4 regions of the Enterococcus casseliflavus genome follow, and region 2 is predicted to be linked to each of the others. Evidence: predicted binding sites of a transcription regulator. Region 2 holds the regulator's gene; each other region holds the start of a gene.
The links. The regulator NrdR, encoded in region 2, represses ribonucleotide reductase genes. The targets are predictions, from matches to a motif close to ACACNATATATNGTGT.
Positions count from the first base shown of each region.

Region 1: the regulator NrdR is predicted to act here: its motif matches at 1,379-1,394, upstream of nrdD (anaerobic ribonucleoside-triphosphate reductase).
Region 3: the regulator NrdR is predicted to act here: its motif matches at 1,043-1,058, upstream of P0G38_RS13355 (vitamin B12-dependent ribonucleotide reductase).
Region 4: the regulator NrdR is predicted to act here: its motif matches at 1,513-1,528, upstream of nrdH (glutaredoxin-like protein NrdH).

Region 1 covers NZ_CP119393.1:1,445,949-1,449,101, reverse strand. The annotation lists gene P0G38_RS07110 (FtsX-like permease family protein) at 1-447, opposite strand, end outside; gene P0G38_RS07105 (ABC transporter ATP-binding protein) at 437-1,201, opposite strand; gene nrdD (anaerobic ribonucleoside-triphosphate reductase) at 1,489-3,153, shown strand, end outside.
Region 2 covers NZ_CP119393.1:1,937,234-1,940,386, forward strand. The annotation lists gene P0G38_RS09495 (replication initiation and membrane attachment family protein) at 1-789, opposite strand, end outside; gene nrdR (transcriptional regulator NrdR) at 803-1,273, opposite strand; gene P0G38_RS09505 (FusB/FusC family EF-G-binding protein) at 1,477-2,118, opposite strand; gene P0G38_RS09510 (hypothetical protein) at 2,366-2,704, opposite strand; gene P0G38_RS09515 (ABC transporter ATP-binding protein) at 2,873-3,153, shown strand, end outside.
Region 3 covers NZ_CP119393.1:2,796,653-2,799,805, forward strand. The annotation lists gene P0G38_RS13355 (vitamin B12-dependent ribonucleotide reductase) at 1-1,021, opposite strand, end outside; gene P0G38_RS13360 (hypothetical protein) at 1,162-1,701, shown strand; gene P0G38_RS13365 (APC family permease) at 2,260-3,153, shown strand, end outside.
Region 4 covers NZ_CP119393.1:2,872,006-2,875,158, reverse strand. The annotation lists gene nrdE (class 1b ribonucleoside-diphosphate reductase subunit alpha) at 1-1,089, opposite strand, end outside; gene nrdH (glutaredoxin-like protein NrdH) at 1,187-1,411, opposite strand; gene P0G38_RS13645 (FeoA family protein) at 1,769-2,236, shown strand; gene feoB (ferrous iron transport protein B) at 2,236-3,153, shown strand, end outside.

The sequences.
Region 1 (3,153 bases), 490 kb from region 2:
CGAATTAAAGAAATGACTCGTTAAATTCAAGCCCATCGCTCGAATCAAAATCATAGAAAAAAATTTCGAAAAAATAATCCCCATAAAGATGCCGGTCACTAAAGAGAAAAAGTTCAATAGAAACGTTTCCCGCAGCAACAGCCAAGCCAGACGACCTTGCCGCAGCCCCAAAAGCTGGTAAACACTGATTTCTTTTTGCCGCTGACTAAGAAAAAAATGATTGGCACTCAGCATAAAAAACAAGACGACAAAGGCAACCACACTGCTGCCGAATCCTAAAACCCCTTCAATGCGGATATCTTGCTGGACCCGTTGATTCAGCAGACGATCATTCATCAGGGCGTTAAAGGAATAAAAAATCATCACAGCGGTCATCATACAAATAAAGTACACCATATAGTTGCGAAACTGCCGCAAAAAACTCCGCCAGCCGATTTTAAACAACATGGCGCGGACCGCCTCCAATCGTTGCCTGCATATCGATGATTTTTTCAAAAAATTCCTGACGCCCGCCTTTTTTGACGACTTCTGCAAAGAAGACACCGTCTCGGATGAATAAAATTCGGTTGCAGTAGCTGGCGGTGAAAGGATCATGCGTGACCATCAAGATCGTCGTTTTTTCTTGTTGATTGATTTGCGCTAGATACCGTAACAATTCTGTTGCCGCTTTTGAATCAAGGGCTCCCGTGGGTTCATCAGCAAAAAGGACCGCCGGACTACTGATGATCGCCCGAGCAGCAGCGACCCTTTGTTTTTGCCCTACAGACAATTCTTCTGGGTAGCGATCTAACAAGTGCTCGATTCCTAACAAATTGGCCGTTTGTTCAATGCGCTCTTGGGTTTCACTTACGGGCAAGCGATCAATGGCAAGGGGAAGCAAGATATTGTCTCTGGCAGTCAACGTCTCTAAAAGATTAAAGTCTTGAAAGATAAAACCGATCTGCTGACGACGAAAATCACTGAGGGCTTTTTCCGACATTCGGGTAATGTCTTTGCCATCGATATAGATCGAGCCTAAGCTAGGTCGCATGATTGAAGACAACAGATTCATCAAGGTCGTTTTCCCAGCGCCGCTGGGCCCCATGACCCCGACAAATTCTCCTTGATCCACTGCAAAAGAAAGGTTATCTAATACTTTGGTTTGATTGAAACGAGTGCCGTAACTTTTGGTCAGATGTTTCACATCAATCATATTTTTCACATAGAACCCTCCTTTAATAAAATTCTCTCCTTATGGTAGCATACTTTTTCATTGAATACTTCTGCTTCAAAACAGAGAAAAAATAAATTTAAAAAAGTTTTTTATTCATTATGTGAAACATGGAACAACCAAATCCTTAATCTTATCAGTTTTCTCAGAAAACACCCCAATGAATATACACCATATATTGTGTATATCCAATTTACCAACCCTTATTCACCACTATATATAGTTGCTCATTTCTACAATTTGTTTTATTATATTGAGGAAGATAAGGAGTGGTAGAAATGATGAACATTAAGAGAAATCCTGAGCAAGGGTTGGAAAGACAGTCCGCTTTGCGTCAGTTAAAAATCGTAAAACGTGATGGACGGCTTGTCGATTTTGATGATCAAAAAATTTACGATGCGTTAGTGAAAGCCCTAAGAAAAATCAACGGCGAGCTTTCTCCCATCGACCACGAAAAAATCACCGAGATCGTTGACAGTGTCGATCACGAGATCGCGGAACGTTTTCGTACGAATGTAAAAATCTATGAGATCCAAAATATCGTCGAGCATATCTTATTAGCAAAAAACGAGTATGCCTTGGCTGAAGAATATATCAACTATCGGACCCATCGTGATTTCGAGCGCAGCAAAGCCACAGACATCAACTTTACGATCAACAAATTGATGAATAAAGATCAATCGGTCGTCAATGAGAATGCCAATAAAGATAGCAATGTGTTCAATACACAACGTGATTTGACCGCTGGGATCGTAGGAAAATCGATCGGTTTGAAAATGCTCCCTCCTCACGTGGCAAATGCTCACCAAAAAGGCGACATTCATTACCATGACTTGGATTATCATCCTTACACCCCAATGACCAACTGCTGCTTGATCGATTTTAAAGGCATGCTGAATAATGGGTTTAAAATTGGGAACGCCGAAGTGGAATCGCCAAAATCGATCCAAACGGCCACCGCTCAAATCTCACAAATCATTGCAAACGTAGCATCGAGTCAATATGGCGGCTGTTCTGCTGATCGAACAGATGAATTATTGGCTCCTTTTGCTGAGTTGAATTATCAAAAGCATCTAAAAGATGCCGAAGAATGGATCGAGTCGCCTGAACGTCGGGAAGCTTATGCGAAGAGCAAAACGCGCAAAGATATCTACGATGCAATGCAAAGTCTAGAATACGAAATCAATACGTTATTCACCTCAAACGGACAAACGCCGTTTACTTCCCTTGGCTTTGGTTTAGGAACCAATTGGTTCGAACGGGAAATCCAACGAGCGATTCTCCAAATTCGCATCAACGGTTTAGGCAGTGAAAAGCGTACCGCTATTTTTCCAAAATTGATCTTTAGTATTCGCCGTGGCGTCAACTTGGCCCCTACCGATCCGAACTATGATATTAAAGAACTGGCTTTAGAGTGTGCCACCAAACGGATGTATCCTGATATTTTGAATTATGATAAATTGGTTGAATTGACCGGCAGCTTTAAAGTGCCGATGGGCTGTCGTTCTTTCTTGCAAGGCTGGAAAAACGAACGTGGCGAAGAAGTCAATGTCGGTCGGATGAATCTAGGCGTCGTAACATTGAATATTCCTCGGATCGCCTTAGAAGCAAATGGTGATCAAGAAAAATTCTGGACGCTGCTGGAAGATCGTCTGCAAATCGTCAAGGATGCTCTTGTCTATCGGGTGGAGCGCTGTAAAGAAGCCAGTCCTGCGAATGCGCCGATCCTTTATATGTACGGGGCTTTCGGTGAACGCTTGGATCGCAAAGACAATGTGAATGAACTATTCAAAAACAAACGTGCTACTGTTTCTCTTGGATATATCGGTTTGTATGAAGCTGCTTCGGCTTTTTATGGTGGAACATGGGAACAAGATCCAGAAGCAAAAGCCTTTACCCTAGCGATCGTGAAAGAATTGAAAGCTCATGCAGATGCTTGGGGC
Region 2 (3,153 bases):
TTGTTCCAGCTTCTTCTGGTCGACCTCGCCTGTTGTCAAAGAAACATTGTCCGCCATCAAATCCAACAATTCCAACACATCATAGCCATATAAAGAATGGTATAGAACTAACTTTTGTCGAAAACTTGGCGTGAAATTAGCGGCACGGATATACCGACGCTGCGCTTCATATAAAAGAAAGTCCCAATCCAACTGCTTTTCGTCAAGCACCAAGTTCGCTTTGGTTTCTTGAAAAGAATCACTGACTGCCTGTAACGTTTCTTCATGTGAAGCAAAACGTGCGGTATTTAACCCATAGGCGGCTGAGAAGGATTGAGTCACTTCCTGATAATCGGTCAAGGAACACTGCTTTGGTTGATACAGCTTGACCAGCTGATCAAATTTACGCTCTCCGACTCTTTCCAACAACAGATAAGCATACAATTCATCTTGAAAAAACGCTGCTGGATGGACCGGTTCTTGCAACCAATACAGATACGAGCTCCCGTTTTGAGCATCTGCTTTCTCATAAGACTTTAGCAAGCCGATGCCCTCTAAGTTTTGCTTGGCTTTTATGAAGCGAGGCATTCCCGCATTCATGGCATTCAAGATATCGAGATGCACGGTCGTCACCGACTCCTCGCCAGAAAAGCTTTGGGCTTGGACATCGCTTGCGAGTGTCAAATACAACGCTAAAGCATCACTTTCAATAATTGGTTGATACAAATAAATGAGGGCGTCTTTCCCTTCCGTTGTAAGTGGACGGCTTTTGAACACTTTGTACGATTGATTCGGTAAACTATTGCCCACTTGTTGTCCCCCTCTATTCTTGTGGTTCTTTCGCTTTTTCGACGATGTCTTGTAGTTCTTTCAAGAAAACTGACATGTCTTTAAACTGGCGATAGACACTGGCAAAACGGATATAAGCGATCTCGTCTAAATCAACTAAATCTTCCATCACATACTCACCAATCTGTGTTGTAGAAATTTCATTTTCACCAAGAGCACGAACACGACTTTCCACATGATCGACGATCGTTTCCATCTGATCCATTGTCACTGGTCGTTTTTCAGCAGAACGAATCAAACCCCTTAGGATTTTTTCTCGATTGAATTCTTCACGGGCACCATTCTTCTTAATCACAAGTAGGGGTGCCTCTTCGATACGTTCAAATGTTGTAAAGCGATAGCCGCAATTTTCGCATTCACGACGGCGGCGAATCACACGTCCATCATCGGCTTGTCGACTATCAACTACCCTAGAATTGTTATGATGACATTTTGGACATTGCATAGTTCCACCTCATTTTCTCTCTTATGCGCTTACGTATTTACGTAAAGTCATCGGTTTCTATGATTAATTATAACATGAAATCCGTTGGTACAATAGCCAAAGTGGTTTATTCTGTTCATTTATTACAAAATTTAAATAATGTTATAACTACTGTTTTTTTGAATTTGAAAAAACGGCAGAAATCTTTCTGCCGTTTCATTTCGTTATTTATCTTTCATTTGCAGCAAAGAAACAAAGTCATGCAAATTTGCTGGCTTTTCCATCTGCTGATTGCACCGTTGGCTATCACGACAAATATAGTTCCCCCGTTTGGTATACGTTCCATCGCCATTGCTTTTCGTCAGAGAAAGAAACATCGAGACATTCCCTTCATGCTGGCACAAGGGACAGATTCCTTTCTTGACCTCGGTTGAGACATGACCGTGAAGTCCTGTAAAGCCCTGCTCAGTGGCAATGATCATAAACTTACTTTGACTACCGATATCATCCCAAGAAAGATAGGTGGTCTCTTTTAAATCAACGGAAGCAAAATCAGGTATTTTCAGTTTTTTTACTTTCCGAAACATTTTTTCAATTTGTTTTGTTGTCGGTACCTGAAAGGGTCGGACGTACTCTTTGAGTTCTGTTAACAGCTCATTGCTGCGACTGATTGTCATCCCAGGTTGAAAGAAAGCAGCTAAAATTTCACGTGGCGCTGTTTCTTCTTCAGGAAAAAATTGTTCTATGGCATCTTTTGTCATCGTTTCAACCGTTTTGATCGTTCGAGGATCATTGACCGATTGATACGTTCGTACTAATTGGTATACTTGATGTTTAATTGAATGAAATTGGTAAGGTTCGATCATAAAAAAGCCTTCTTTCTAATTTTCCGTTTCCTATTGCGGCTGTTCTACTTTCTTGACAGTCGTACACAATGCATAAATAAGCATTTGATGACCACCTCCCAATTTCTTCGCTGCTTTCCATGCGATCTTAATGGATTATAATGAGAGGTTGAGCAATTGTCAACTGTGCAGGTGGTTGTCTTTCAACCTCTCTTGTCTCATTAACCCAAAAATGCCTCGTCTAGAAGACGAAGGCATCCATGTTTGTTTATAATTTATCTTCAATTCCTGTGTAATGCTTCAGCTGGTCTGCATCCCGTCGATCATTCGAAGAAATTTTATTTGCATCGGGATTTTCAGCTCGCAATAGTTCTTCGCTGCTGACATTTTCAGGGGTGGTTCGATCATTGCGGGCATCACGCTCATCATTTTGATCATCTAGTTCATTGACTCGTTTTTGATCGTGCTCTTTCTTGATTTGACCTTCTTGTGCTTGTTCTTTTCCAGAGTGGGCAAGTTCTTCATTGTTGGTCCACTCACCGATTTTTTCTTTGGCTTTGCCAACGATCACATCTTTTTCATCTTTAAAAGTACCCATAGTTATCATCCCTCCTGTATAGTTTCATCATAACAAGCATTCTGATTTCTGACAAAAGATATGAATGCGATACCAAACAGTCAGCAAAATGTTTTTCTTTATGCTATAATATGAGCGATTATTTTCTGAATATTCATACAACTGGAGGTGAAGAACCTGTTTAAGGTTCGACAATAGATGACAATCCTCGATTTCCAACAGGTTTCTTTCGTTCGCGACAAGAACTATTTATTAAAAGCGATCAATTGGCAAGTGAAAAAAAATGAGCATTGGGCGATTTTAGGTCTGAATGGTGCTGGCAAAAGTTTATTACTCCAAATGATCACGGGAAGTTTATGGCCTTCTTCTGGTCAACGAACAGTCTTAGGGGAGCGTTACGGAAAAACGTCTGTGCCCGATCTTCAACGGCGCATTGGTTGGGTCAGTTCAGCGCTGCAAAGCAAGTTTTATGGTCGCGA
Region 3 (3,153 bases), 860 kb from region 2:
ATTTTTCTTTTGCCTTTTGGATCATTTCATTATGTTCCTTATCTGACGATTCAGGCAGTTGTGCTAGATAAGCGAACATTCTATCTTCCATTTTTGTCAGAGGGTCAAATTGCAGTTTTTCATTGATCAGTTGTTTGATCGTCGCATTTGTGATTGTTTTTTTTAGGTGAAGCAATACAGCAGGATTTTGAATTTTAGAAAGAATAAATGCAAAAATATCTGGATGCCAATCTGCCATCATAATCATCTGCGCTCCACGGCGGCTACCTCCTTGTTCGACAAGGTTCGTCAAGTTTGCCAAATCATTCAACCAAGAAACTGCCCCAGAAGACCGACCACTGACACCGTGGACCACACTTGATTTTGGTCGCAAGGTCGACCCATTGGTTCCAACCCCGCCACCTCGACTCATGATCTCCATAACTTCTTGTCGATGAACAGCAATCCCTTTTCGGGAATCATGGATGAAAGGCATCACAAAGCAATTGAAGTAGGTAACTTGAGAATTTGTTCCTGCTCCATAAAGTACTCTGCCTGCGGGAATTAGGTTTTGCGCCACGATTTGTTGGTAAAACGCCTCAAAGAAGCGCTCCTGGTCATGGGACTCGTTGGCAGAAATCCCTTTGGCTACACGATGCGCCACTTGCTCAAAAAAGAGTTCTAACGGTTTTTCAATGTCACTTTTTCTTCTTTTAACAAGTCCATTGGCTTGTTCATCAATATCTTCTAACGCTGAGCGATAGGCCTCTTCCACTTCGATAGAGACTAGTTCCCCATCGATTGCTTTCACAACACCGATTCCTCGCGCAGGATATTTAGGATCAGCTTTCGTTGTCAAAATCACCAAATCATCCTTACGCAATGTTAGATGGGTTTGATCTTTGTATGAATAACGATCCAGCATAATCAAACGAGCGATTCCCTCAAATGTTTGGGTCATTTCTGGTGTGATCGCCGAAACTTCTTGGAACAACTTGATATCCTCGTTCAATTTCTCAATCGTTTGTTTTTTGTATTCCATTTCTTTCCCTCGCCTTCTAAAACACAACATATTGTGCTCGTTTTTTATTATCGTACTATATAATGTGTATTTCAATCTTGAATTTTATTATTTTCCATGTACAATGAGAATGATTATCAATTAGAAAGACGGCGATTCTCATGCTTCCTCCCCAAACCAAGATATTTTCCATCCAAAGAATTTCTCATTTAGCACTGATCACTGCGGCTTGTATCGTTGGACGGTTAGTTTTTGTCTTTATCCCTAACATTCAGCCTATGAGTGCCCTTTTATTTTTAGTGGCTTTTTCTTACCGTTTATCTGATGCGTTGATGATTGCCTTATTAAGTTTGCTCGGAACAAATATCTATCTAGGCATGGGTCCCTGGACGATCAGTCAATTGGCTGCACTTACTGTCACCATCGTTCTTTTTCATCAGATTGGAAAAATACCGATCATCAAGAAAAACCGCTTCTTGCAAGCTTTCTTTGCCTTTCTTTGCGGACTTCTTTATGGCTTGATCGTTTCGTTGATGGAAGTTTGGCTTTATCAGTTTCCTTCGTTTCTTGCCTATTACCTTCAAGGACTACTGTTCGATTTCTTCCATGCCAGCGGAAACTTCGTCTTTTATCTGCTTTTATGGCCAGTATTTGAGCGAATAACACCCACCTCCTATAAGTTGGCGAAAAAAAACGAGTGATTTCGATGGAACGAAGCATTCGGCTAACTTTGTTTTCGTGTTTCTTTGAAAGAATGTTCGCGTAAAATTTTTCTTAGAAAACCAAAAAAACTACGACTACTCTCCTACTTTCTTTGCTTAAATATCAATCCAAAAAGTACCAGCGAAAAGCCTTTCGAAAGGGTTTCTTCCATCTTTGTACGTCCATTCATTTAAATGAAACACTCCCTCTTTCATCCATGCCCTTGACTAAATGTAGTTGGATTTCTTTCAGATTATTAATGAATGATGATGTTTGCTTTTTCAATCATCAGAAATTTATTATTTTTTTTAAATAACAATTTAATTTTTCTTGACCAAAAGAATTCAGAGGTTTATCCTAACTATGGAAAATCAACGACTGGATAAAAGAAGCAAATGAAATTTTTTTATTCAATTTGACCTTTGACATTTGTGAAAAAATGCATAAGAAACTTGATAGTGATCAAGCGCTTATGGAAAGAAATTTTTTTCTCACTAAAATTCAAAAAACGCTCTATTTTAACCAGTCAGAAAAATCATTTTAAGAAGGAGAAAGCGATGAATGAGAAACAATTACGCTGGTATAATATTGCGCTGATGGCGTTCGTCTCTGTTTGGGGACTGGGAAATGTTGTAAACAACTACGCTCAACAAGGATTGACTGTTGTTGTTTCGTGGCTATTAATTATGGCTCTTTATTTTGTACCCTATGCATTAAGTGTTGGTCAATTAGGATCAACCTTCAAAGAGTCAAGTGGTGGGGTTTCCTCATGGATCAAAGAAACCTCAACAAAGCGGTTGGCTTTTTTTGCTGCTTGGACTTATTGGGTCGTTCACGTGCCTTATTTAGCACAAAAACCCCAAGGAATCTTAGTATCATTAAGTTGGTTATTTAAAGGAAATGGTACATTTGTATCAACGATGGGCTCCATGGAAGTCTCGTTGATTTGTTTAGCTATTTTTCTATTCTTTTTATGGATTGCCTCTAAAGGATTGACGACCTTAAAAATGATTGGGAACATCGCGGGAACAGCCATGTTCGTGATGTCGATTCTTTTTATTCTTTTAGCAGTCACTGCTCCAGCAATGACTGGTGCTGAAATTGCTACACCAAACATGTCATCTGTTTCAACCTATATCCCTAAATTTGACTTTACCTATTTAACCACGATCTCGATGCTGGTATTTGCGGTAGGTGGCTGTGAAAAAATCTCGCCTTACGTAAATAACACAAAAAATCCTGCCAAAGAATTTCCAAAAGGCATGATCTTTTTAGCCGGTATGGTGGCGTTATGTGCCTTGCTCGGCTCGATTGCTATGGGGATGCTTTTTGATGCCAATCATATTCCAGAAGATTTGATGGTCAACGGCGCTTATGAAGCCTTTCAACGACTAGGAAACTTCTACGGAATCGGCAATTTCTTTGTCATTCTTTATTCCATCGCCAATGCG
Region 4 (3,153 bases), 930 kb from region 2:
GATATTGATGATATAAGGATAACCAGATTCTTGCTGCAATTTAGAAATTTCGTTTTCTAAATCACGGGCTCTGATTTTGGTTTTGCGAATCCGTGGGTTCATGACTAAGTTGTCGTATTCCTTGGTGATATCGACATAAGAGAAGGGTACGCCATATTCTTTTTCGACACTGTAGGGACTAAAGAGATACATCTCTTCATTTTTGCGCGTCAATTCGTAGAATTTGTCCGGTACGATCACGCCTAATGATAAGGTTTTGACACGGATTTTTTCATCCGCATTTTCTTTTTTCGCTGATAAAAAGCTGATGATGTCTGGGTGGAAGACGTTCAAGTAGACCACGCCAGCCCCTTGCCGTTGACCCAATTGGTTTGAGTAGCTGAAGCTATCTTCAAACAATTTCATTACAGGCATCACACCACTTGCTGCCCCTTCGTAGCCTTTGATAGGCGCGCCGGCTTCCCGCAAGTTTGATAACGTGATCCCGACACCGCCACCGATTCGTGAAAGTTGCAGCGCGGAGTTGATCCCACGACCGATCGCGTTCATGTCATCAGTGATTTGGATCAAGAAACAAGAAACCAACTCACCGCGACGTTTGCGTCCTGCATTCAAGAAAGAAGGGGTTGCTGGTTGGTAACGTTGGTAGATCATTTCATCTGCCAAGCTCATTGCTAACTCTTCATTGCCATCCGCAAAGTAAAGGGCGTTGAAAGCGACCCGATCTTCGTAACGTTCTAGATACGCGGTACCATCATTCGTTTTTAATGCGTATTGGGAATAAAACTTGTAAGCAGCCATAAATGATTTGAAAGTAAAGTGTTGCTCATCTAAGAATTGATACAATTGCTCAATAAAGGCAGGGCGATACTTTTTGATAAATTCCTCTTCTAAATAATCATTTTCAATCAAATAATTGATTTTGTCCATTGCAGTCGCAAAGGTTAAGGTATTTGGTTCAACGTTTTCTTTAAAGAATGCCGCTAAGGCTTCTTTGTCTTTATTTAATGGAATTTGACCATCTACTGGACGGTTGATCTCATTATTCAATTTGAAATAACTGACATCTTTGATTTCTTTCAAGCTCATAAATGGCTAACCTCTTTTCTTGTTTTGTTCGTATAAAAAAGGACTTGCGGTCTGGACGACTGACAAATCCCTCAAAAGCATCACATTGAGAAAAATCTTAGCTCGCTAATTGACGTAGTTGATCTGGACGGAAACCGATGATCGTTTGCGCATCAGAGGTAATGACTGGCACACTTTGGAATCCTTGTTCTTTCAAAAATTCTAATGCTTCAGGCTCATTATCAATATTGATTTCTTCAAAGGCAATCTGATTTTCACTTAAAAAGCGTTTCGCCATTTTACATTGCATGCAGTTATTTTTCGAAAATAGTTTGATATTCATAATTGTTTCCTCCGAGTTGTAATAGTTATAAACCTAGTATAAATAAGTCTCGGAGAAAGTCAACGAAAAAACACTATATCTTGTGCTTGTGAATTCGACATACACAATTTATAGTGTTTCCGTGTTTTTTATGCAAGGGAAAAAAGCGGAAAATACTTAGAATTACAAGGTTTTTGCGTAATTAATACAGGGGATATGCAATCAAAATGAGTAAAAAAAATCCTTATTGTGAAGGAAGATTCAAAGTGAGATCCAAAACAGATTGACTTCTTATGGAAATGGCTCTATTATAATGATAATCATTCTCAATTAAAGTAGGTTAATTATAACAACACTTCACAAAAGGAGTAAGAAGCAATGAAAATGGCGCAAACTCGGGCTTCTGGAACATACAAAATCGACTCGTTGGCAACCACCAAAGAAATCACGGCTCATTTAAATGATCTTGGTATTCGCACGGGCGTTGAAATCGTTGTGGTACAAAAAGATCGCAAAGGCGGCATCATTTTACACCAAGGGACGCGGATCGCTTTAGATGAACGGGTCATGGAACAAATCGATGTCACAGAAACCCAGCAGCAAACCATCATTACCTCTTTGGATCAGCTACAAGTCGGTGAAAGCGGGAAGGTCAATCAGATCGCCGCCAAAGGTGCGGTGCGCCGTCGATTGATGGATATGGGGCTTACGAAAAACGTCCATTTGGAAGTGGTGAAGCTGGCTCCTTTGGGTGATCCGATGGAGATTCGGCTCCGCGGCTATGAATTGTCTTTGAGAAAGCAAGAAGCAGCGTTGGTTTTTGTCGAAAAAGGAGTCGAAGCGTAATGATCTATCACTTTGCATTAGCAGGAAATCCCAATAGCGGGAAAACGAGTACCTTCAATCAATTGACCGGTGCCAAACAAACAGTGGGGAATTGGCCAGGCGTTACCGTGGAACGAAAAGCGGGGCGACTGCGAAAAGACCGACAAGTATTGATCCAAGATCTACCAGGGATCTATTCCTTGTCGCCGTACACACCAGAAGAACTGATTTCTCGCAATTATTTGATGGAAGCATCATTGGATGCGGTGATCAATATTATCGATGGAACCAACCTGGAGCGCAACCTGTATCTAACATTGCAATTATTAGAAATGAATGTCCCGACTGTGGCAGCCATCAACATGATCGACCTATTAAAGAAAAAAGGCTTGCAGATCAATTTCGAAAAGCTGGCTTACGGTCTAGGGGTTCCCGTAGTAGGGATCAGTGCTTTGAAGCAACGCGGCTTAACCAAAATGATCGAGGCAGCGAAGCATGTAGCCAATACACAACCGCTTCCTCCCCGCTACGATGCTCGTCTAGAAGCTGGCTTGACCGAGATCATGGCGATTTTGCCAGAGACGATCCCTCAGCAGCAAAAACGCTGGTTTGCCATAAAACTCTTTGAAAAAGATGAAGCGATTCAGACGATGTGTAAACTGACTGATTCCCAGCAGGCAGTCCTTCAGGAGACGATTTCGATTTTAGAGCTGATCTTTAAAGACAGCAGTGACGCCATTCTCGTCAATGAGCGCTATGGCTTCATTGAAGAATTGTTGGCGCTGGCAGTCATCAAGGAAACAGATCAGCACTTAGCCTTCAGCGACAAAATCGACCGTGTGTTGACCCATCGCGTATTGGCACTACCGATTTTTGCCTTCATTATGTGGGGAATCTACTATTTATCGATTCAGACGATTGGTACGATTGGTACTGAT